Regions from separate parts of the Ensifer sp. ENS09 genome, predicted to be linked through region 1. Evidence: riboswitches for the same ligand, from Rfam matches in the RefSeq annotation. Region 1 holds a riboswitch; each other region holds the start of a gene.

Region 1 (5,473 bases):
AGCCCCTGCGACAGGCTCTCCGGCGTGGCATCCCTGATGCGGTTGATCTGGACATAGAGCAGATCGGGCAAGGGGTAGTGGTGCCAATAATTGGCGTCGGGGCGCGTGAGATAGGCCGGCAGCGTGACGTCGTCGAGCACGTGCCGCCACGCGGCGTCGCGATCGGTCTGCGACAGGGGACTGAAATCGCGGCGCGGCCAGACATGGGCGTTTAACGGTTCCGGCGCGCCGGGCGTGGCAAGAAGAGGGATCTGCGCGACGTTTCCATCCTTAAGACGGATGAGATAGGCGCTTTCCTGCGAGCTGTCGGCAAGGCCGGCGGCATGGAGGAGTTCCGGCGAAATTGCGATATTGGGGACGAATTCCCTGGCGAGATTGGCGGGTCCGCCGAAATGGGGCCGCAGCGCATCGACAAAGGCCTCCGTCGTCCGTCCATTCACCTCAAGGATCTCTCCGCCCAGAAGGTGCGATTGGTCGCCTGTCGCTGCGATCACGAACAGGCCTTCGGCAAACCAGCCGAGGCGGATCGGAACCGCATTGAAACTGTGGCCGCCGACAAGCCCGACGACACTGGTGGGCCCATTGTCGGCGAGCGCGACCGCCTTTGCAGCCGCCATCGCCAGACCGGCGCGGTCGAGATCGCCGGCCCGTTGTTCGATCGCATCAAGGGAGCCCGTAAACGCCGCCTGGGCGGCCGGCGAGAAGCTTCGGTCAACCTCGATCAGGCGCCGCAGATGGGCAAGGTCCTGCCTGTTGCGTTCCAGTCGCGAAGCTGCGGCCGGAAAGTCGCTCCGGGGATAGGTCTTCAGTGTTGGGTAGAGAATGACGGCAAGCGGCGCGACCACCAGGAGAAGCACGGCGGCCAACGTGATCGATGCAATCCGAACGCCGCGTCGCCGCCAAAACCTCTTGCCGCTCGGTGCCGGACCGTCCTTGCGGTTTTGCGTCTCGTTTCCCATCGATTGCCGCCCCCATCGGCGCGCCTCTTAGAAGCGCGATCCATCCCCACATTCGGCGCTCCCTGCCGGGCCGGCGGCATCCCTTCAGCATTGCCGCGATCCCTGTTCGGGGGCGCGCGGCAATGACGCAGGTCTGGCGATCGGCCAGACAAGACGTAGGAACGGTGGCTCGACAATTCCATGCTCGCCGCCGCGGAAAATCAGGAGGCCGGTTCGGTCCCGTATTCGTCGTGCCGCCGGTTCCAGACGTAGGGTTCTGTCTGCGGCCATCCCGCGGGAGAGGCTTCCCATGTTTCCTGGCGACCGTAGGGCGTCAGATCCAGATAGGTCCACATGCTGCCGAGGTACTCGACGCCGCGCGCACCGTTGAAATAGGTGCGGTAGATATGATCGCCCTCCCTGAGGAAGACGCTGACGCCATGGCGCTCGCTGGTCCTTGTCGGGTCATCCGGATCGGCGACCGTGGCTCCCATGTCGTGGTTGAAGTCGCTCGCCATGGAAGAGTACCAAACCGGGTGCTGCCACTGCATCCGGGCCTGGTATTTCTGCAGCGTCTCCAGCGGCGCACGCGAAATCAGCACGATGGACGTATCGCGTGCATTGAGATGCGCCGGATGGGTCATCGCGTCCACGACCCAGGAGCAGCCGTCGCAGCCCGCCTTCCATCCGGGCGCGAACATGAAGTGATAGACGATCAGTTGCCGCCGTCCGTCGAAGAGGTCGGCGAGGCTTACCGTGCCTTCAGGCCCCTCGAACGAATAGTCCTTGTCGATCCTGACCATCGGCAAGCGCCGGCGCTCGGCACTCACTTCATCGCGTGCGCGGGTGAGTGCCTTCTCTCTGGCAATCTGTTGTTCGAGTGCGGCTTGCCACTCGTCCATTGAAACGATCTTAGGCAGCATTCTCAATCATCTCCCTTTTGGGCGGTTTGCTTGAGGTGTCGGTGCAAGGCTGAACTCCGATCGACGGCATCCAGCCACCAGGCTCGGTTGGAGTGCTCGCGAAAGCTCGCAAACCGGTCTCATCGGCGCCGTCTCCGTTGCGTCCGGTTTCAATATGTTGTGAAAACATAACATGTCAAGCGAGCAGGACGAAGATCTGGTTTTCAAGGCATTGGCTCACCCGCGCAGGCGGTCGATGCTCGATCGTCTCAAGGGCGAGGCGCAGACCACGGGCATGCTCTGCGCGACCTTTTCAGACATGGATCGCTGCACCGTGATGCAGCATCTGAAGGTGCTGGAGGACGCCGACTTGATCATCGTCAGGCGGGCAGGACGCGAGCGCTGGAACTATCTCAATGCGCTGCCGATCAAGCACATTCACGACCGCTGGATCAGCGACTATGCCGCCCATGTCGTGACTATTCTCGACAGGCTGAAGGCTGATCTCGAAAGGTAAGTCTGAAGATGGCGTGAATTACGGATCGCTTAAACAGTGTTCATTTGTGTATAGTTTTCGACAATCGCCAATGTTCTCCCTATTTGAGGGGAGTGATGTTTAGTGAAATTACGAGACGCGAAAGAATATCTACCTTTCTTGGCAGGTGGTTTTGAAAGCGCCGCTTTCATGCTTGCGCTCCACTCGTTCGTTGAGTAGGGAATTCTCGTCGGTTTCCGAAAGGAAATAACAGGGAATTCGCCGCGGCTCGCCGCGAAACGAAACTGCCCCCGCAACTGTAGGCGGCCAGTCCTCTCTCGAAAATGCCACTGGGCGATGGTCCGGGAAGGCCGAGAGGGAGCCAAGACCCGTCAGTCAGGAGACCTACCGACACCTGTAACTGAACAAGCCGGGCGGGGTGTCCGGGGAGGTTGTCGATGTCGTTGGTCGCGCCACAAGTGCCGGCTGTCGATGTTCTCTTGAACATCGGTTCGATCATTGCGTCCTGGCTCGTCCCCTCCGATCCGCGCGATCAACAGATCGGAGACAATGTGCCATGACCGCTTCGTGTTTCCTGCTTGCCGCCTCTGGCTTCGCCTTCTTCGCCACCGCCGCTGCTGCCGAACCCACCGCCTATCCGCTGACCCTGGACAATTGCGGCGAGACGATCACCTTCGACAAGGCACCGGCGACTTCGGCGACCGTCGGGCAGGCGGCAACCGAGGTTCTCTATTCGCTCGGCCTCGGCGACAAGGTTACGGGCACGTCGGTCTGGTTCAATGACGTGCTGCCGGAATTTGCCGAGGTCAATGCCAAGGTTCCGCGCCTGGCGGACAACGACCCGAGCTTTGAAAGCGTCGTCGCCAAGAAGCCGGGGCTCGTCGCCGTGCAGTTCGTCTGGCACGTCGGCCCCGAAGGGATCGTTGCGACCCGAACCCAGTTCCACGAAGTGGGAATTCCGACCTATGTCCTTCCGGCCGACTGCGTCGCCAAGGACAACTCGGTGGGTGTGGACGGCACGCGAAGCGCGCTCTTCTCGACTGACAGCATCCATCAGGGCGTGCGTGAACTCGCGCAGATCTTCGATGTTCAAGACAAAGGCGAAGCATTCGTCGCAGAACTCGCCAAGCGTGAGGCCGACGCCATCGAGCAGGCCAAGGCGCTCAATTTGAAGGATGTGTCTGCGGCCTTCTGGTTCTCCAGCGCGGAGATGGACATCGATCCCTATGTGGCAGGTCGGAAGGGAGCGCCTGCCTACATGATGGATAAGCTCGGCATCCGCAACGTGGTCGGCTCGGACGAAGAATGGCCGGTCGTCGGTTGGGAAACGATCGCCAAGGCCAACCCCACCATGATCGTCATCGCCAAGATGGATCGCCGGCGCTTTCCGGCCGACGACTACCTGAAGAAGATCGAGTTCCTGAAGACCGATCCGGTTGCCAGCCAGATGGACGCGGTGAAGAACAACCGCATCGTCGTCATGGATGCGCACGCGATGGACGCCACGATCAGAACGGTCGCCGGCATCGAAGTTCTCTCGGCTGCGCTTAAGGATTTCGGGTTGGCGAAGTGAAGACCAGCCTCTCGCGGCGCGTCCCTGCTTCCCGGCTTGGCCGGGCAGCCACGGGGACATTGGCTCTGTTTGCCGCCGTTCTTGCCGGAACCTGCATCGGCGAAACGCCGATACCCGTCTTGACCGTTCTCCAGACCTTGGCGAACAAGATTTTCGGCGCGACCTATGGGCTCGATCCCATCGATGTCGGGATCATCTGGAACTACCGCCTGCCGCGGGCGATCGTTGCCGCCTGCTGCGGGGCGGGCCTCGCGGTTTCGGGCCTGGTGCTCCAGTCCCTCCTGCGCAACGCCCTGGCGGATCCCTACCTTCTCGGCATTTCCGCCGGCGCCTCGACCGGCGCAGTGGCCGTCACCGTCGCCGGCCTCGGGGCCGGCGCGGTCTCCATGTCGCTCGGCGCCTTTGTCGGCGCCGTGACGGCTTTCCTCATGGTGGCGATCCTCGCCCGTGCCGCCGGTGGCGGGGTCACCCTGCGCGGAACGGGGCAGATCGTGCTTGCCGGCATCGCCGGATCGCAACTGTTCAACGCACTGACCTCTTTCATCATCACCAAGTCGGCCAATGCGGAGCAGGCGCGGGGCATCATGTTCTGGCTGCTCGGCAACCTCAGCGGTGCGCGGTGGCCGGACGTCTGGCTGGCCGTGCCCGTGGCCCTTGTCGGGCTCGGGGCCTGCATCTGGTACGCCCGTGCGCTCGACGCTTTTTCCTTCGGGGCGGAATCCGCCGCGTCGCTCGGCGTACCCGTGCGCGTCGTCCAGATGGTGCTGATCGGCCTTACCGCGCTGGTGACGGCCGTGATGGTCAGCATTGTCGGCTCCATCGGCTTCGTCGGGCTCGTGATACCGCATGCGGCCCGGTTCCTGGTTGGCGTGCGCCACGGGCGGCTCGGCCCGGCAACCGCTCTCATCGGGGCGGTCTTTCTGATCGCCGCGGATATCCTGTCGCGGACGATCGTTCCTGGCCAGGTGCTGCCGATCGGCGTGATCACCGCCCTGGTTGGGGCACCGGCCTTTGCCCTGATCCTTATCCGCGGGAGGCGCCGATCATGATCCTGGAAGCACGCGATCTCGGCTGGTCCGTCCGCGGCAAGGCGATCGTTTCCCATGTCGATCTGACCGTGCGGCAGGGAGAGACACTCGGCCTTGTCGGCCCCAACGGCTCCGGCAAATCGACCTTGATGCGGCTGCTGGCCGGCATCGTCCGGTCGACCTCGGGCGGGGTGCGGATCAACGGGCAGATGCTGCACGCCATGCCGCGCCGCCAGGCTGCCCAATTGATCGCCTTCCTCGAGCAGCAAGCCGAGACGACGGAAGCGATCTCGGTTCGCGATGCGGTCGAACTTGGCCGCACGCCCTGGCTCACGCCGCTGCAGCCCTGGTCGGCCGAAGACGACCGGATCGTCAGGCAAGCGCTCGACGATACCGATATGGCGGGCTTCGAAAACCGTTCGTGGGCAACACTTTCCGGCGGGGAACGCCAGCGGGTTCACCTGGCGCGTGCCTTGGCGCAACAGCCGCAGGTCCTGTTGCTCGACGAGCCGACAAATCACCTGGATATCCAGCAC
Region 2 (5,473 bases), on a different contig from region 1:
GCGAGCATGATGACGATGACGAGGCCGAAGATGGTGAGCAGCGTGTTGCCGATGGCGTAGGGCATGCCGTAGCCAAGGGCGGGAACCTTGCTCTTGGCCGCCTCCTGGATCATGCCGAGCGCTGCCGTCGTCGTCCTGACCCCGGCGCAGGCGCCAAACAGGATCGCCGGGTGGAACTTGAAGACGTAGTGGCCGATGAGCACCGAGGCGATCATCGGGATCGAGGTTGCCACCACGCCCCAGATAAACAGCGATATGCCGACCTCCTGCAGACCCGCGACGAAGCCGGGTCCGGCGCCGATGCCGACGACGGCGATGAAGATGTTGAGGCCGAGCGTGTTCATCAGCCAGAGCGCCGGCGACGGGATCCGCCCGAAGGCGGGGTAGGTGGTGCGCAGCCAGCCGAGCACCAGGCCCGCCAAAAGCGCGCCGCCGGAAGTCGAAAGGCCGATCGGGATTCCGCCGATCGTGATCGTAAGCGCCCCGATCATCGCGCCGATGAAGAGCCCCCAGCCGAGGAAGGCGATATCGGTCGTCTCGACGGGACGGTCGGCAAAACCGAGCGCCTTGATCGCGGCTTCGACATGCTGCTTGGCCCCGCCGATGGTAACGATGTCGCCGCGCTCGACGGTGGTCCCGGGCAAGACCGGGATCTCGACCAGCGAGCGGATGATCTTGCGGGCATAGACGCCACGCGCCCAGTCCATGGTGCTGACTTCCGCAAGCGTCTTGCCGGCGAGCGCCTTGCTGGTCACGTAGACATCGAGGACTTCGGCTTCGGCATTCAGCAGTTCCTTGTCCTCGACCTCGACAAGCTTCGAATCGAGATTCTCGACGAGCAGGGCACGCCGGCCGGAGAAGGCGACGACGTCGCCGGGCTGCAGTACGGTGTTGCCGTCCGCTTCGATGATCTCGCTGCCGCGCCGGACCCGCTCGACATAGACGCGGATGCCGGGAAGCAGGTTCTTGACCGGCGTCCCGGTCAGGCCGCTTGCCGCATCGATCCGGTAGGCCCGAAGACCGAAGTCGTGGTAGGCGCTGGTGATGCCGGGCTCGGCGCTGGATGTGCCGCCGCCGAGCTTGGCCTCGTATTCCCGGCAGGCCGCCGGAAGGTCGATGCCGAGAAGCTTCGGACCGAGTTGGGCGAGGATGATCGCCGAGCCGATCGTGCCCCAGATATACGTGACCGCGTAGGCGATCGGGATCTGGTCGGAGAAGGTCTTGGCCTGTTCCGGTGTCAGCCCCAGCGAGTTGATCTGGTCCGTGGCGACGCCGATAGCCGCCGAAATCGTCTGCGAACCGGCATACATGCCGGCGCCGTAGCCGAGCGGAAGCCCGGCGATTAGCGCGCAGAGATAGGGAACGATGAGGCAGAGCACGAGGACCGAGAGCGCAAAGGCGATCTGTTTCGGCCCGTCGGTGCTTAGGCCCCGCACGAATTGCGGGCCTACGCCGTAGCCTACGGCGAAGAGGAAGATCAGGAACAGCGTTGATTTCAGGTCACCGGAAACCTGGATGCCCAGCTGCCCGATGAGAACGCCCGCAAGCAGCGTGGCGGTGACATTTCCAAGGTTGAACCCCGCGACCTTGATCGGACCGATGAGGAAGCCGATGCCGAGGGCGAGGAAGACGGCGACGGGTGGATAGGTCCGAAGCGTGTCGACGAAAAAATCGATGGGGTTCACTGCTGCTATTCCCTTCAGAAAGTTGAGTTGCCATCACTTCATTTCGGGATCTGCGCGGCTAAGTTGAGCTTGTTTTCGGATCTCGTCGATGCCCAATCTTAATTCCGGCAATTGTTGCCTCGGTCGTCGAAATTCTCAACCGGCATAGGGTTACGTGAGCGTAACGTATGTTACATTTCAGCGGTTTTACTTGGGGTGCGCACTCGCAGGCGCCGCGATGCGTCCGCCGCCTGCGATCGAAAGACGGATGCGCGCGGCCGGATCGCGCCGGAACTTCAACTCTGGTGTTGTAATTCGTAATGTTATCTCGCAACGTGAGGCATGAGGCGTTTTCTCTTGGCTATGCTTGAACATACGGCTGGAGGCGCAAGGAATGATGGGCCTTTCTGCTTGCGATAGGGGCGACAGAACTTCGAAGGGTCGAGATGAAACGCGGCATCGTCTCCGCAAGCGCGGCCGGTTCGTAAGGTGACGAGGAGGGGGAGCAATGATGGATGAGGTTATCCGTAGGCTGGGGGCGCTTGGCGTTCAGCTTCCAACGCCGCCGAAGCCGCTCGGCGCTTATCGCGCGGTGATCGAGGCGGGCGAGATGCTTCATGTCTCGATGCAGGGGCCGCTGCTCGACGGGCGCTTCGTGCATACGGGGCTGCTCGGGCGCGACGTGACGATCGACGAGGGGCGCAAGGCGGCCGAGCTGGCGGTGCTCAACGCGCTGGCGCAGATCCACGAACATCTCGGCCGTTTCGAGCGCATTCGCCAGATCGTCCGGCTGGAGGGGCATGTCGCCTGCACCGAGGATTTCCTCGATCATCCGAAGGTGCTCGACGGCGCCTCCGAGTTTCTGGCTGCCGCCTTTGGCGAAAGGGCCGGCCATATCCGCTCCGTCTGCGGCGTGCGCAACCTGCCGGGCAACGCCGCGGTGGCGGTGACGCTGACGGCCGAGCTCTTTCCGCCGGAGTTCTGAGGCGGCACGGCCGCCTGTCGGCCGCAAGGCGGATTCCGGCCGTGGAGCGTCGGATCGTGTCCGACGCTCAATTTTCGGCTTGCATGATGTAATGTTATTTAATAACGAATTGCGCATGACGATACGCCGCATGTTGATAGATCCTTCCCGCCTGTGCCGTGCGGTTGTCTCCCCCGCCGATTCATGCGAGGAAGGCGGTGATGGTGCTGCGTCCGCGACAATGCGGAGGCGGCTGAAAAGGGAACACGGAACGGACGACCCTGATGGGGCCGAAACCGTGGCTGCCCCCGCAACTGTGAGCGGAAAGCGCATTCACACCATGTCACTGGCGATCAGCCGGGAAGACGTGGATGCGCCACGACCCGCGAGCCAGGAGACCTGCCATCGAACCGATCAACCACAACGGACGGGGTGTTCCGATGGAAAAGAACTGGCTTTCGCACGACGGCTATCCGTCCTTCTGCCGTTTCGCCATCTCTTGCCGTCAGTCCGGCGGAGGGCAGGAATGGCTGAGCCGAATTTCCGACAGCACAAGATAACGGTCTGCACCGATTGCCGCTTCACCGGTGGCCCCTGCGCGCCCGGTGCCGAGCTGATCAAGCGGCTGAACGGCAGCATTGCCGCACTCGGCGCGCCGCTCGATCGTGACTTCTCGATTGCCGGCACGGTGTGCATGGCGGCCTGCACGCGGCCCTGCACCATCGCCTTCCAGGCGACGGGGAAGGCAACCTATCTCTTCGGCGACGTCTCGCCGGACGAAGACATCGACGATCTCGTACGCTTTGCCACAACCTATGCCGAGCGTGGCGATGGCATGACGCGGGCGGCCGAGCGGCCACGCGGGTTGAAAGGCAAGACGCTTGCCCGCATCCCCGCAGCGATGCTCGTTTCCGAAGACCTCGGCGGGCACTTCCAATGAGGGCGCGGGGAGGGATCAACCCATGAGCTGTACGGCGACGGGAGCGGCACTCAAGGTCGAGGGCCTCCACTGGGGGCCGCGCGCGGGGCTGACGCTGGTCAAGGACATCGGCTTTTCGATCGCGGCGGGCAGCCGGCTTGCGATCCTCGGGCCGAACGGTGCCGGCAAGACCTCGCTCCTGCGCTGCCTCTACCGGGCGGTGCAGCCGAACTCCGGCCGTGTTTCGGTCGATGGCATCGATCTCTGGTCGATCTCGGCGCGCGAGGCAGCAAGGACGATCGCCGTCGTCCTTCAGGAAATGCCCGGCGACTTTCCCTTCAGCGTGCGCGACGTCGTGATGATGGGGCGCATTCCGCGGCGGGAAGGCTTGAGCGGCTGGAGCGATTTCGACCGCGATCGGGTACAGCATGCGCTGGCGCATCTCGATCTCGCGCATCTTGCCGGTCGCCAGTTCTCGACGCTTTCGGGCGGTGAGAAGCAGCGGGTGCTGATCGCCCGCGCGCTGGCGCAGGAGCCGCGCATCATCATCCTCGACGAGCCGACCAACCATCTCGACATCCGTCACCAGCTCGAAATCCTCGAGTTGCTGCAGACGCTGAAGCTGACGATCGTCTCGACGCTGCACGACATCAATCTCGCCGCCGAGTTTGCGACCGACGTCGCGATCCTGACTGCCGGGCGGCTGACGGCCTTCGGCACGCCCGAAGAGGTGCTCAGCCCCGGCGAACTTTCGGCCGCCTTCGGCGTCACTGCCACCGTTCACAATGCCGCCGGCGGCGGCGCCCGATTTTCCTTTTCACTTCCTCGACAGGGATCTATTTCATGAAGATCAATATTGCCCCATTTTCCCTTCTTTTCGTGCTGGCCGCCGCCACGCCGGCGCTCGCCTATCCGGTCACGGTCAAGAGCTGCAACCGCGAGGTGACCTTCGACGCGGCGCCGCAGCGCGCGATCGCCAACGACGTCAACCTGGTGGAGATGATGCTGGCGCTGAGGCTGCAGGATCGCATGGTCGGCTATACCGGCGTTTCCGGCTGGAAGACGCTGGACGAGAAGCTGCGCGAAGGCGTCAAGGAACTGCCGGAGCTTTCGGAGAAGTATCCGACCAAGGAAGTGTTGCTCAACGCCGACGCCGACTTCCTCTTTGCCGGCTGGAACTACGGCATGAAGGTCGGCGGCGAGGTCACGCCCGAAACCTTGGCGCCCTTCAAGATCGGCGTCTACGAGCTGACCGAATCCTGCATCCACGTGATGGCCAAGGCAAAGCCGACGATGGACGACATGTTCGTCGATCTTCTCAATCTCGGCCGCATTTTCGGCGTCGAGGATCGCGCCGAGACGCTTGTTGACGGCTACCGCCGCCAGCTTGCCGAAATCACCAAGGCGAATGCCGGCAAGGCACAGCCGACACGGGTCTTTGTCTATGATTCCGGCGAGGAGAAGCCCTTCACCTCCGGCCGCTTCGGCATTCCGACGGCGATGATCGAGGCCGCCGGCGGCGCCAACATCATGGACGATGTCGACAAGAGCTGGGTGGAGATCTCCTGGGAGCCGGTGATCGAGCGCAATCCGGAAGTGGTGGTCATCGTCAACTACGGCGAGGTGAAGGCCGAGGACAAGATAGCCTTCATGAAGACCAATCCGGCATTCAAGAATGTCGATGCCGTCAGGAACGATCGCTTCGTCGTGCTCGACTATGTCGAGGCGACGCCGGGGCCGCGCAACATCGACGCCATCGCCCGTCTCGCCAAGACCTTTCACGGCGAAGGCCTGTAACCGATGCTGGCTGAGGATACGTCGGCTGACACCGTTGCGGTTCCGCGTGCCGCGTCTCAACGGGTGGCCCGCAGCGGTCTCGGCCTTGCCGCGGGCCTGCTGCTGCTCCTCCTGACGGTGACGGCCGCC
Region 3 (5,473 bases), on a different contig from region 1:
GGTCTGTGGCACCGGGGTTTCCCCCGACGCCGCTTCCGTGTGGTCCGTCATGCGCGAAGCGCCTTGCGGGGATCATCCGCGAAGGCCAGGCGCAGGGCGCGCGCCGCCGCCACCATGTTGACAAGCGCTGGCCGGGTTTCCTCCCAGCGCCTGGTCTTCAGCCCGCAATCCGGGTTGACCCAGATCTGCGCCGGCGTCAGCCCTTCGGTCGCGCGCTCGATGAGATGCACCATTTCATCCACCGCCGGTACGCGGGGCGAATGGATATCGTAGACGCCCGGGCCGATCTCGTTCGGATAGGCCCTTCCGGTGAACGCGCCGAGCAGTTCCATCTTCGATCGCGACGTCTCGATCGAAATCACGTCGGCATCCATTGCCGCGATCGCCGGCATGATGTCGTTGAACTCCGAGTAGCACATATGGGTGTGGATCTGGGTGGCGTCGCCGACGCCGGCGGCGCTGAGGCGGAAGCACTCCACCGCCCAGTCGAGATAGGCCTTGCGGTCGGCGGCCTTGAGCGGCAGGCCCTCGCGCAGCGCCGGCTCGTCGATCTGGATGATGGCGATGCCCGATGCCTCGAGGTCCCTGACTTCGTCGCTAAGCGCCAGCGCGATCTGCCGGCACACCACCGACCGCGGCAGGTCGTCGCGCACGAAGGACCATTGCAGCATGGTGACCGGACCCGTTAGCATGCCCTTGACCGGTCGATCGGTCAGTGACTGTGCAAAGGCCGCCCATTCGACCGTCATCGGGTTTGGCCGAGAAACGTCGCCGAAGATGATCGGCGGGCGCACGTAGCGCGAACCGTAGCTCTGTACCCAGCCACTTCGGGTAAAGGCGTAGCCCGAGAGCTGCTCGCCGAAATACTGCACCATGTCATTGCGCTCGAACTCGCCATGTACCAGCACGTCGATGCCGATCTCCTCCTGCCAGCGCACCGCCTGCTCGGTCTCCCGGCGCAGATAGGCGGTGTAGTCGACATAGCTGAGTTCGCCCTTGGCATGCAGGGAACGGGCCTGCCGTACTTCCGGCGTCTGCGGGAAGGAGCCGATCGTCGTCGTCGGGAAAAGCGGCAACGGCAGCGCGTCCGCCTGGAGCGCGCGACGGGCCGGGAAGGGAGGCCGGCGCTCGCTGTCGGCTGCCGTCAGCGCCTTCAGTCGCCCGGCAACGAGTGGATCATGGATCCTGAGCGACGTCAGACGCGCCTTGGCAGCTTCGCTCGATGCCGCAAAGGCCCTTTCCGGATGGGCAAGCCCCGGCTCGAAGGCGCGGGCAAGAAGGCTCAACTCGTCGAGCTTCTGCACGGCGAAAGCGAGCCACGAGGCAAGCTCCGGGTCGAGCGCCTGTTCCAGATCGAGGTCGACGGGCACATGCAGGAGCGAGCACGAGGGCGCAAGCTCGATCCGGTCCCGGCCATGGGCGGAGATGAGCGGCTGCAGGCGGCGCAACAGGCCGGCAAGATCCGTCCTCCAGACGTTGCGGCCGTCGATGATGCCGAGCGACAGCACTCGGTCAGCCGGAGCGGACTGGAGGAGGACCTCGATCTGCTGCGGCGCGCGCACGAGATCGACATGCAGGCCCGCGATCGGCAGCGCCAGGGCGCTCACCATATTGTCGCCGATCGCGCCGAAATAGGTCGCAAGCATGATCCGGAGCCCGGGAACCTTCGCCCGGAACGTATGATAGGCAAGGTCCAGGGCCTGCCTTTCCCGGTTGGTGAGATCGAGCACCAGACTAGGCTCGTCGATCTGAACCCAGTCGGCGCCGGCATTGGCAAGTTCGGTTAGCAGCTCGACGTAAACGGGAAGCAAGCGTTCGATCAGATCCAGGGGATCGAAATCTCCGCCCTTCGCCTTGCCGAGCTTGAGGAAGGTCACCGGGCCAAGCAGGACCGGGCGGGTTCGATAGCCGAGGGCTTCGGCCTCGAGAAAGGCTTCGAGCGGCCGGTTATGCGTCAGCGCAAAGCGTTGATCCGCTTCGAATTCGGGCACCATGTAGTGGTAGTTGGTATCGAACCACTTGGTCATCTCGAGTGCGGCGTTGCCGCCGTCACCCGCATGCGTGCAACCGGAAGCGCAGGGCGAACCGGTCGAGCCGCGCGCCATGGCGAAATAGGTATCGAGATCGACGGGACCGCCCTTCCAGCCATAGGCGGCCGGGACCGCACCGACGAGCACGGCAGTATCGAGCACGTGGTCGTAGAACGAGAAATCGTTCGAAGGGAGGATGTCGATGCCGCGCGCCTTTTGCGCCGCCCAGTTTTCGGCCCGAAGCCGGCGGCCGACGTCGAAAAGGTCGTCACGGCTGATCTTGCCGGACCAGTAGCGTTCAAGCGCGAATTTCAGTTCGCGGTGTCGGCCGATGCGCGGGAAGCCGAGATTGGCAGTCTTGATGGTCATTTCCTTACCCCGAAGGTTGAAGGGCAAGGCTTGAATGCGACGCATCCGCGACGCGAGAAGTGTCCCGCGTCGTCAACGCGCCCCATCGGACACCCCGCCCGTGGACGTTGTTCATCGCGGCAGGTCTCCTGGCTTGCGGGTCAACGCGGACCGTTCCGTCTTCCCGAGGCGTCTTCCTCAGTGACATCATCGAACGGCCGCTCTCCGCCTACAGTTGCGGGGGCAGCTCCGGCCTGGGCGCTTGTCAGCGCCGCACCGAATTCCCTCTTAGCTCCGCCCCGCCGGATGGCGAGGCGCAGAACCACGATGCCTGGACAATGCCCTGCAATCGCTCGGCCGTCAATCGCATAAAGAAATGCTTATGTCTTTATTCTCTCCGGCCTGGGCGCGGGGCGAAACGCGGCCAATGCGCGGTCCTTCGCTGCAAACTGCTTTCGCGGCGGGTTGCACCGGCACGGGCTTGGGCTCCTCCGGCCAGTGCCACGGATCCGCGGTGTCGCCGACGTGCGCACGGATATGTTCCTGGTCCCGCGTCAGGCCGATATCCCGGAGCTGGAACTCGTTGAACGTGTCTATGTCGACCGGAGCACTGAGGGTCCTGTCGGCCCAATTCAGGGCATGGTAAATCATTGATCGCACTGCGCTAAGCATTGCTATCCTCACTTCTCTACAAGGCGTGTGTTCGCGAAAAAAGTGAGGTTTTTTGGCGTTTCGCGCAAAGCGATTTCTCGCATGCTGGCATAAAGAATGCTTATCTCAGCGTCATGAGCAAGATTCCCCCTATGAGTGCAGTGCGCGCCTTTGAGGCCGCCGCCAGGCACCTGAGTTTCACCCGCGCCGCCGAAGAGCTTGGCATGACGCAGGCGGCCGTCAGCTATCAGATCCGGTTGTTGGAGGAACGCATCGGCGCGCCGCTCTTTGTCCGCCTTCCGCGCGAGGTGCGGCTGACCGGTGCCGGGCGGCAGCTGGCGCCAAAGGTAACCGAAGCGATCGATCTTTTAGGGGCGGCCTTCTCGGAGATTGCCGACAAGACCGAACATCACCTGCACATTTCGGTGCTACCGACCGTCGTTTCGAGCTGGCTCGGCCAGCGGCTCGCCACCTTCCAGACCGCGCATCCGAACATCAGCATCAGGGTCCACATGTCGACCGAGCTGGTCGATTTCAAGCGTGACGCTATCGATCTCGCGGTGCGCAGCGGTGCCGGCGACTGGCCGGGAAACGATGTCTTTCCCTTGTTTCCGCTCGATTACGTGCCGGTCTGCACGCCGTCCTTCCTGGAGAAACATCAACTCAAGGAGCCCGCCGATGTTCTGAGGATCCGGCGTTTCGGCAATGCCAACTGGTGGCGGCGGTGGATGATCGAAACCGGCGTCGAGCCGCCGGCGAGCAATGGTACCGAGCTGATCTTCGACGTCCAGGCGATGGATGTCGCCACCATCCTGGCGGATCACGGCATGGCGATTGCCGTCTCGACCTTCCTGATGGATGAACTGAAGAGCGGCCGGCTGATCCGGCCGTTCGAGCATGTGGTGCGCGACGGCCGCGCCTATTGGCTGGTTTATCCGCAAAGCACCAGGCGGCAGAAGAAGATCCAGGCCTTTCGCGACTGGGTCGTCGCGGAAGCAGACGCGTCGAATGCGATGCTTGCGACCGTCATGGAGCAGTCCTGTCCGGCATCTTTTCGGGGCGAACTCGGCGCAAAGTGGTGAGCCTGGGGAAAGAAGTAGCAGACGCATCTGGTGCCGCGTGTGCCGGTTCGCGCCGGCCGGGCTTCTGAAAATGACGCTTTCATGGAGAAACTGAAAATCAGCTGAGAACGGCTGTTACCAAACTGACATGGCGGCTCCCTAAAGACTGCGGCCAACCGCAGAGAAGGGGAGAAGACAGCCCTCCGACGCGGATACCGCAAGCCATCGTCGGAGGCCCGTTTCCATGAAAATCGTCCAGATCAGCGACACCCATCTCAGCCCCGCCAAAAGCCATTTCAACGGCAATTGGGAACCGGTTCGCGCCTGGATCGAGGCGGTAAAACCCGATCTCGTCATCCACACGGGCGATGTCACCATCGATGGTGCCGACCATGAGGACGATATCACCTTCTCGCTCGATCTGATCGGTCAGCTCTCGATGCCGGTCGCGATCGTTCCCGGCAATCACGATGTCGGCCATCTGCCGGGCTCGCACCAGCCTGTGGATCCCGTCCGGCTTGCCCGCTGGCGCCGTCTCGCCGGTCCGGACTACTGGGGCCGCGACCATGGCGACTGGCGGCTGCTCGGCCTCAACAGCCTGCTGATCGGCTTCGAAGACGAGGAAGAAGACAGGCAATTTGCCTGGCTGGAGGAACAACTGCTTGGTCGCGACGGTCGCCGGGTGGCGGTCTTCGCCCACAAGCCGCTCTTCGTCGACGACCCGGCCGAGGGCGACACCGGCTACTGGGGCATCCGTCCCCGCCAGCGCCAGCGCCTCTTTGATCTTTTCGCCGAAGCCGAGGTGGCGTTGCATGCAAGCGGTCACCTGCACTGGGCCTGGACCGGCGAACATGCCGGGACGTCGCTCGTCTGGGCGCCGCCGACCTCCTTCATCATCGACACGCTGGAACGGCCGATGCCGGGCGAGCGGCTGGTCGGTGCCGTCGTGCACGAACTCACCGATGCCGGCGTGACCAGCGAAATCGTGGCGGTGCCGGGTCTGACGAGCCACGTGCTCGACCCGATCGTCGAGGACGTTTATCCGCTCGCCGCCAAGAAGAAGGTTCGCGTGGAGGCAGCGCAATGAGCGTGCTTTCGCTGGATGGCATCACCAAGTCCTATGGCGGCAACGCCATCCTGAAGGGCGTCAGCCTGGAGGCGGAAGCCGGCGAGTTCATTGCGCTCGTCGGCCCTTCCGGCTGCGGCAAGAGCACGCTTCTGCGCATCGTCGCGGGCCTCGATCACGGCGATGCCGGCGAGATCGTGATCGGCGGCCGCAGTGTCGCGCGGATGGCGGCGGCCGATCGCAACGTGGCGATGGTGTTCCAGTCCTACGCGCTCTATCCGCACCTGACCGCAGGTCAAAACATTTCGGTGCCGCTC
Region 4 (5,473 bases), on a different contig from region 1:
AGGCGACCTGATGTCCGAGTGGCTTCGGGAAGAGCTTGAGCACGGCGCCGGTGATCACGCCGAGCGTACCTTCGGCACCGATGAAAAGATCGCGCAGATCGTAGCCGGTATTGTCCTTTTTCAACCGGCGCAGCCCGTCCCAGATTTCGCCGGTCGGCAGCACCACCTCGAGGCCGAGGCAGAGCTGGCGCATGTTGCCATAGGCAAGCACGGCGGTGCCGCCGGCATTGGTGGAGAGGTTGCCGCCGATGCGGGCCGAACCTTCCGAGCCGAGCGACAGCGGGAACAGGCGATTGTGCTCGTCCGCCGCCTTCTGGATGTCGGCAAGGATGCAGCCGGCATCGGCGACGATGACATTGCCGACCGGATCGATGTCGCGAATGCGGTTCAGCCGTTCCAGCGAAAGAACGATGTCCGCCTTGCCCTCCCGCGGGATCTGCCCGGCGACGTGGCCGGTGTTGCCGCCCTGCGGCACGATCGCCGTGCGGGTGGCGCTCGCAAGCTTCATGATGCGCGAGACCTCGTCGACGGAGCCCGGACGCAGCACCATCGGCGTCGTGCCACGGTAAAGTCCACGCGATTCGACGAGATAACGCGCCTTGTCCGGTTCGGCCGTCAACACGTTGGCGCTTCCGACGATGTCGGCGAAGGAGGCGATGAATTCGGGAGAGGGAAGGGTGCTCATGGGCCTCACTTCGCATTGCGCCTGCGCGCGCTATCGGATCGGTCGATCTGAGGATGGGATCCTCGGTTCCTGGTCGGCGGCGATCATAACCGCAATGGGTGCCGTTCGGTGAGGGCGGGTGCGCGGAAAATGCCGCACGCCATCTTACCCTCGTGGTGCGGCTGCCCGCTGCAACCGATCGATGATGGCTTCCCCCAGCCCGTCCGAAGGGATGGCCCCGAAGGCGATGGTCTCTGCGCCGCTGGCATCCGCCCGTTTCATGTAGTCGAAGAGATTGGCGGCGGCTTCGCGCAGATTGCCGGTCGGGCTGAGGTCGAGAACGATGGCCGCCTGTTCCTCGCCGGCAATCCGATTGCCGCCGAAACGGATCAAGGCTTCGCCGGCATGCACCTCGGTGGCATCGAGCCGCACGGCAGCGCCGGGCGCATAGTGCGAGGCAAGCATGCCCGGCGCCTCGATCGTCGCTCCCGCCGTCTCCGGCCGGATCACCGGACGGCCGAGCAGGCGTTCGATCTCGGCAGCATCGAGGCCACCCGGCCGAAGCAGCCGGATCTCGTCGCCATCGACCTTGATGATCGTCGATTCAAGGCCGATCTGGGCCTGGCCGGCGTCGAGGATCAGCTTCAGTTTTCCACCGAGATCGGCCTCGACATGGGCCGCACTGGTCGGGCTGATCTTGCCTGAAGTATTGGCGCTGGGCGCAGCCAATGGCCGTCCGAAGCGGGCGATGACCCGGCGCGAGAAACCGTCGGGCATGCGGATGCCGAGCGTGTCGAGGCCGGCGGACGCCAGCGCATGAACCGTGCTGTCGGCGCGCTGCCGAAGGATCAGCGTCAGCGGGCCGGGCCAGAAGGCTTCGGCCAGCTGCCGGGAAACCGGATCGAAGTGCACATGGGCTTCGGCCATCGCCATGTCGGAGACATGCGAGATCAACGGATTGAAGCGCGGGCGCCCCTTCATCTCGTAGATGCGGCTGATCGCATCAGGGTTGGTGGCGTCGGCGGCAAGGCCGTAGACGGTCTCGGTCGGAATGGCGACCGGTTCGCCTTCGGCAAGAACGGCGCAGGCACGCGCGATCGCGCGGTCCGGTTCCCTATCCGTATCGATGATCTCAGCCATGCCGTTTCCTTTCCGACGCTTCCTTAACGGACGCACCGGAAAAACAGAACGATTTTCTTTGAAGCAACCGGTTCGGCTCAGAGGCTGCGGATGATGCGGCGCAACGCGTCATCTTTGGCGCCGAGCATCAGCACGTTTTTCAGTGCGACCTTGGGATCGTCGGTGCGAAACAGCAGACCGTTGTCACGAAAATTGCGGTTGATGACCATTTGGCCGGCTTCCGCGCCCGGTTCGATGGCAACGGCGAAATACATGCGCGAATAGCCGGGCTGGATGCCTTCGAAAAAATGCGTCTCGTGGCCGAGGTCGCAGTAGAAGTTGGCGAAGTAGAAGGACCAGGTGATGTCCTTGGAGGGAGTAACCGGCGTGCGCGCCGCCGTCACGTGACAGTAGCCGAGATGCGGCCGGCCGACGAGCGTGCGGTGGAAGATCATCTTCGGGAACTGGATCGAGGTGTGAAACCCGTTGATCCGCTTATGGGTCGTGTCGCCGGCGGTGTTGAGCTTCTTGCCCGTCCTGTCCGCAACTTCCTCATAGCTCAGGTAGCGCCGTTCGCTCGGCACCCATTGCCTGCGATTGATCCGGCCCGTGCGCAGGAATTCGGTATGAACCGCCGTCTTCGGCGGGATTGTCGGCGGCGCCTCGGCTGCCGCGTCGTAGTATCTCAACTTTGCCATGATCGTCAGCGCGCCATCTGCCTGCCTGCAGGACCTCTCTCGTCTGCCGGCTAGGCTAGCGGCTCATGGTTAATGAATGATTGCCTTCTGGCTGCATCATGAGCGTTCCCCATCCGATGGGATGTCGCAAACGGGCGAAGCTTTCCCGCGTCTGCGCCGCCCGCGCCGCAAAAGGCGGCAAATGCCCAAGACGTGGGCTATCTATATGTTTGTAGTGTAAAAATTCTAAGACAGGCGCCGTTGATGGCGGTTTTTCCCGTGTCGTCATTCTGGAATTGGATGTCGCTATCCGGCAGCTGCCAGGGCGGTTTCCGCGATTACATATCTTTACTCAAGGTGCCGTCTTCGAAGAGAAGTCGGAGAATTGGGAAGCCGGTCAAATCCCGGCGCTGCCCCCGCAACGGTGGTGGAGCGAAAGCCTCGGCAAAGGCCACTGGACGGTTCGTCCGGGAAGGCGCCGGGCTGGTCCGAAGGGACGGCTCCTGAGCCCGGAAACCAGCCTTGACGGACATAACCGTAACGGGTTGCGGCGGGCAGCCGGATCGGAGCCGACAACGCATGGGCGTGCGCTCGTGCGGGTTCCTGTCCTGCCTCTCCAAGACATGGCGCATGAGGACAGGACATGGAAACCAGAAACGATATGCTTCGAAAGCTGAAGGGCCGGCGCGACGGCTACAGCCTCGATCGGGCCTTTTATATCGATCCCGACTACTATCGGCAGGATCTGGAAAACATCTGGTACAAGGATTGGCTGTTCATCGGCCATGACTGCGAGATCCCGCGGGCCGGCAATTATTTCACCGTCCAGGTCGGCGACTACCCCGTTGTCATCACCCGCGATCGCCAGGGTGCCATCCGGGCATTGCACAACTCTTGCCGCCATCGCGGCTCGCGCGTCTGCACGCAACAGAAGGGCTCCTCGGCCAAGCTCGTCTGTCCCTATCACCAGTGGACGTACGAGCTCGACGGCTCGCTGCTCTTCGCCCGGCAGATGGGCGAGGATTTCGACAAGGCAGCCCACAGCCTGAAGCCGATCCATTGCGAAACGGTCGGCGGCTACATCTTCATCAACTTGTCGGAAAAGCCGATGGATTTCACGGCGTTCCGTGAGATGGCCTTGCCCTATCTCGCGCCGCACCGGCTCGGCGAAACCAAGGTCGCGTTCGAAAGCACTATCGTCGAGAAGGGCAACTGGAAGCTCGTCTGGGAAAACAACCGCGAATGCTACCATTGCGCCGCCAATCACCCGGAACTCTGCCGCACCTATCCGGAAGCCCCGACCGCGACCGGTGTGCAGGGCGCCAAGGATGATCCCGTGATCGCCGAACATTGGGCGAAATGCGAGGCCGAAGGCTTGCCGAGCGAATTCAGGATGTCGCCGACCGGCCAGTTCCGCGCCGCCCGCATGCCGCTCGTCGACAATGCCGAAAGCTACACCATGTCGGGCGCGCGCGCCGTCAGGCGGGCTCTGTCGGCCGATGTTTCCCAGAGCCAGATCGGCACGCTTCTGATGTTCCACTACCCGACCACCTGGAACCATGTGCTCGCCGACCACGCCATCACCTTCCGTGTGCTGCCGCTCGGGCCTGAACTTACCCAAGTGACGACGAAGTGGCTGGTCAACAAGGATGCGGTCGAAGGCGTCGATTACAATCTCGAGGAACTGACGCATGTCTGGACCGAGACCAACGATCAGGATCGCCAGATCGTCGAAGAAAATGCCTTTGGCATCCGCTCGCCGGCCTATGAGCCCGGCCCGTATTCGCCCGAGCACGAAGGCGGCGTGATGCAGTTCGTCGAGTGGTACTGCAAGTTCATGGAGCAGCGCCTTGCTGGCGACGCGGCTCCGCTTTCAAGGGTCGCCTGACATGCAGATGGCCCCTTCGTTTCACCATTTCGACGCGCTGCATGTCTGGATCGATCGGCAGCAGATGCTCGAATGCACATCGGCTGTCGTCGAGACCGCCGATGTCATGACCTTCACCTTCCGGGCCGAAAAGCCCGCCTGGTTCCGCTATCTCCCCGGGCAATTCGTAACGCTCGAACTGCCGGTCGCCGACGAGCCGGTCATGCGGACCTACACGCTGTCGTCGACGCCATCGCGGCCGCTTTCAATCGCGGTCACGGTGAAGGCGCAGGCCGACAGCATCGGCACCCGCTGGATGTTCGAGCATCTGAAGCCGGGCATGAAGCTCCGCGCCTTCGGTCCGCTCGGCGATTTCAGCTTCGTGCGCCATCCGGGCGACAAGTATCTGTTCATCTCGGCCGGCTCCGGCATCACGCCGATGATGTCGATGACGCGCTGGATGGCGGATTGCGTGCCCGAGACGGATGTGACCTTCATCTCCTGCGCGCGTCGTCCGGACGATCTGCTGTTCCGTTCGGAACTGGAAGTCCTGGCCACGCAGATGTCCGGGCTCAACCTCGGCTTCATCGTCGAGGGGCATGAGGCGCGCCACGGCTGGCACGGATTGCGCGGCCGCATCGACGGCGCCAAGCTGCCGCTGCTTGCGCCCGATTTCATGGACCGCACCGTCTTCTGCTGCGGCCCCGAACCCTTCATGCGCGGCGTGCGCGAGATGCTGAAATCGGCCGGTTTCGACATGGGCCGCTATCACGAGGAGAGCTTCCAGCCGGCGGCGGCACCCGCCGCGGAAGAGATCGCCGTGCGCGCCGGTGCCGGTGACGAGGGCGAGATCCAGGCGGCCAAGGTCGCCTTCACCATGAGCGGCAAGGAGGTCGAGGCCAAGCCCGGCCAGACGATCCTGCAGGCGGCGCGCGCCAACGGGGTGCGCATCGGCGCTGCCTGCGAAGGCGGCATCTGCGGCACCTGCCGGGTGATGAAGGTCGCGGGCGAGGTCGAGATGAACCACAATGGCGGCATTCTCGACGACGAGATCGACGAAGGCTACATCCTCGCCTGTTGCTCGCGACCACTTGGCGACGTCCAGATCGAAGCCTGAGGGCGGCGATGCATGTCGCGAGAAGTGCG

Evidence for each region. A riboswitch is a leader RNA that binds a small molecule or an ion and turns the genes downstream of it on or off. The one in region 1 is predicted to bind cobalamin.
Region 2: it holds a riboswitch for cobalamin, as region 1 does, so the genes downstream of both, IB267_RS03690 (DUF1636 domain-containing protein) here and IB267_RS15605 (ABC transporter substrate-binding protein) in region 1, are expected to answer to the same signal.
Region 3: it holds a riboswitch for cobalamin, as region 1 does, so the genes downstream of both, metE (5-methyltetrahydropteroyltriglutamate--homocysteine S-methyltransferase) here and IB267_RS15605 (ABC transporter substrate-binding protein) in region 1, are expected to answer to the same signal.
Region 4: it holds a riboswitch for cobalamin, as region 1 does, so the genes downstream of both, IB267_RS11040 (aromatic ring-hydroxylating dioxygenase subunit alpha) here and IB267_RS15605 (ABC transporter substrate-binding protein) in region 1, are expected to answer to the same signal.

What each region holds. Positions count from the first base shown of each region.
Region 1 is NZ_JACVBP010000003.1:122,280-127,752, forward strand. Features, by position in the region: gene IB267_RS15590 (S41 family peptidase) at 1-959, opposite strand, end outside; gene IB267_RS15595 (DUF899 domain-containing protein) at 1,160-1,861, opposite strand; gene IB267_RS15600 (helix-turn-helix transcriptional regulator) at 2,034-2,357, shown strand; cobalamin riboswitch at 2,550-2,743, shown strand; gene IB267_RS15605 (ABC transporter substrate-binding protein) at 2,893-3,909, shown strand; gene IB267_RS15610 (iron ABC transporter permease) at 3,906-4,958, shown strand; gene IB267_RS15615 (ABC transporter ATP-binding protein) at 4,955-5,473, shown strand, end outside.
Region 2 is NZ_JACVBP010000001.1:742,700-748,172, reverse strand. Features, by position in the region: gene aspT (aspartate-alanine antiporter) at 1-1,685, opposite strand, end outside; gene IB267_RS03695 (RidA family protein) at 2,173-2,649, shown strand; cobalamin riboswitch at 2,834-3,050, shown strand; gene IB267_RS03690 (DUF1636 domain-containing protein) at 3,155-3,568, shown strand; gene IB267_RS03685 (ABC transporter ATP-binding protein) at 3,591-4,394, shown strand; gene IB267_RS03680 (ABC transporter substrate-binding protein) at 4,391-5,344, shown strand; gene IB267_RS03675 (iron ABC transporter permease) at 5,348-5,473, shown strand, end outside.
Region 3 is NZ_JACVBP010000005.1:175,752-181,224, forward strand. Features, by position in the region: gene IB267_RS25405 (acyl-CoA thioesterase) at 1-51, opposite strand, end outside; gene metE (5-methyltetrahydropteroyltriglutamate--homocysteine S-methyltransferase) at 48-2,399, opposite strand; cobalamin riboswitch at 2,500-2,720, opposite strand; gene IB267_RS25415 (hypothetical protein) at 2,739-3,029, opposite strand; gene IB267_RS25420 (LysR substrate-binding domain-containing protein) at 3,182-4,111, shown strand; gene IB267_RS25425 (metallophosphoesterase) at 4,335-5,177, shown strand; gene IB267_RS25430 (ABC transporter ATP-binding protein) at 5,174-5,473, shown strand, end outside.
Region 4 is NZ_JACVBP010000002.1:584,369-589,841, reverse strand. Features, by position in the region: gene IB267_RS11055 (FAD-binding oxidoreductase) at 1-685, opposite strand, end outside; gene IB267_RS11050 (L-threonylcarbamoyladenylate synthase) at 830-1,804, opposite strand; gene IB267_RS11045 (DUF6656 family protein) at 1,882-2,481, opposite strand; cobalamin riboswitch at 2,799-3,000, shown strand; gene IB267_RS11040 (aromatic ring-hydroxylating dioxygenase subunit alpha) at 3,104-4,348, shown strand; gene IB267_RS11035 (hybrid-cluster NAD(P)-dependent oxidoreductase) at 4,350-5,444, shown strand.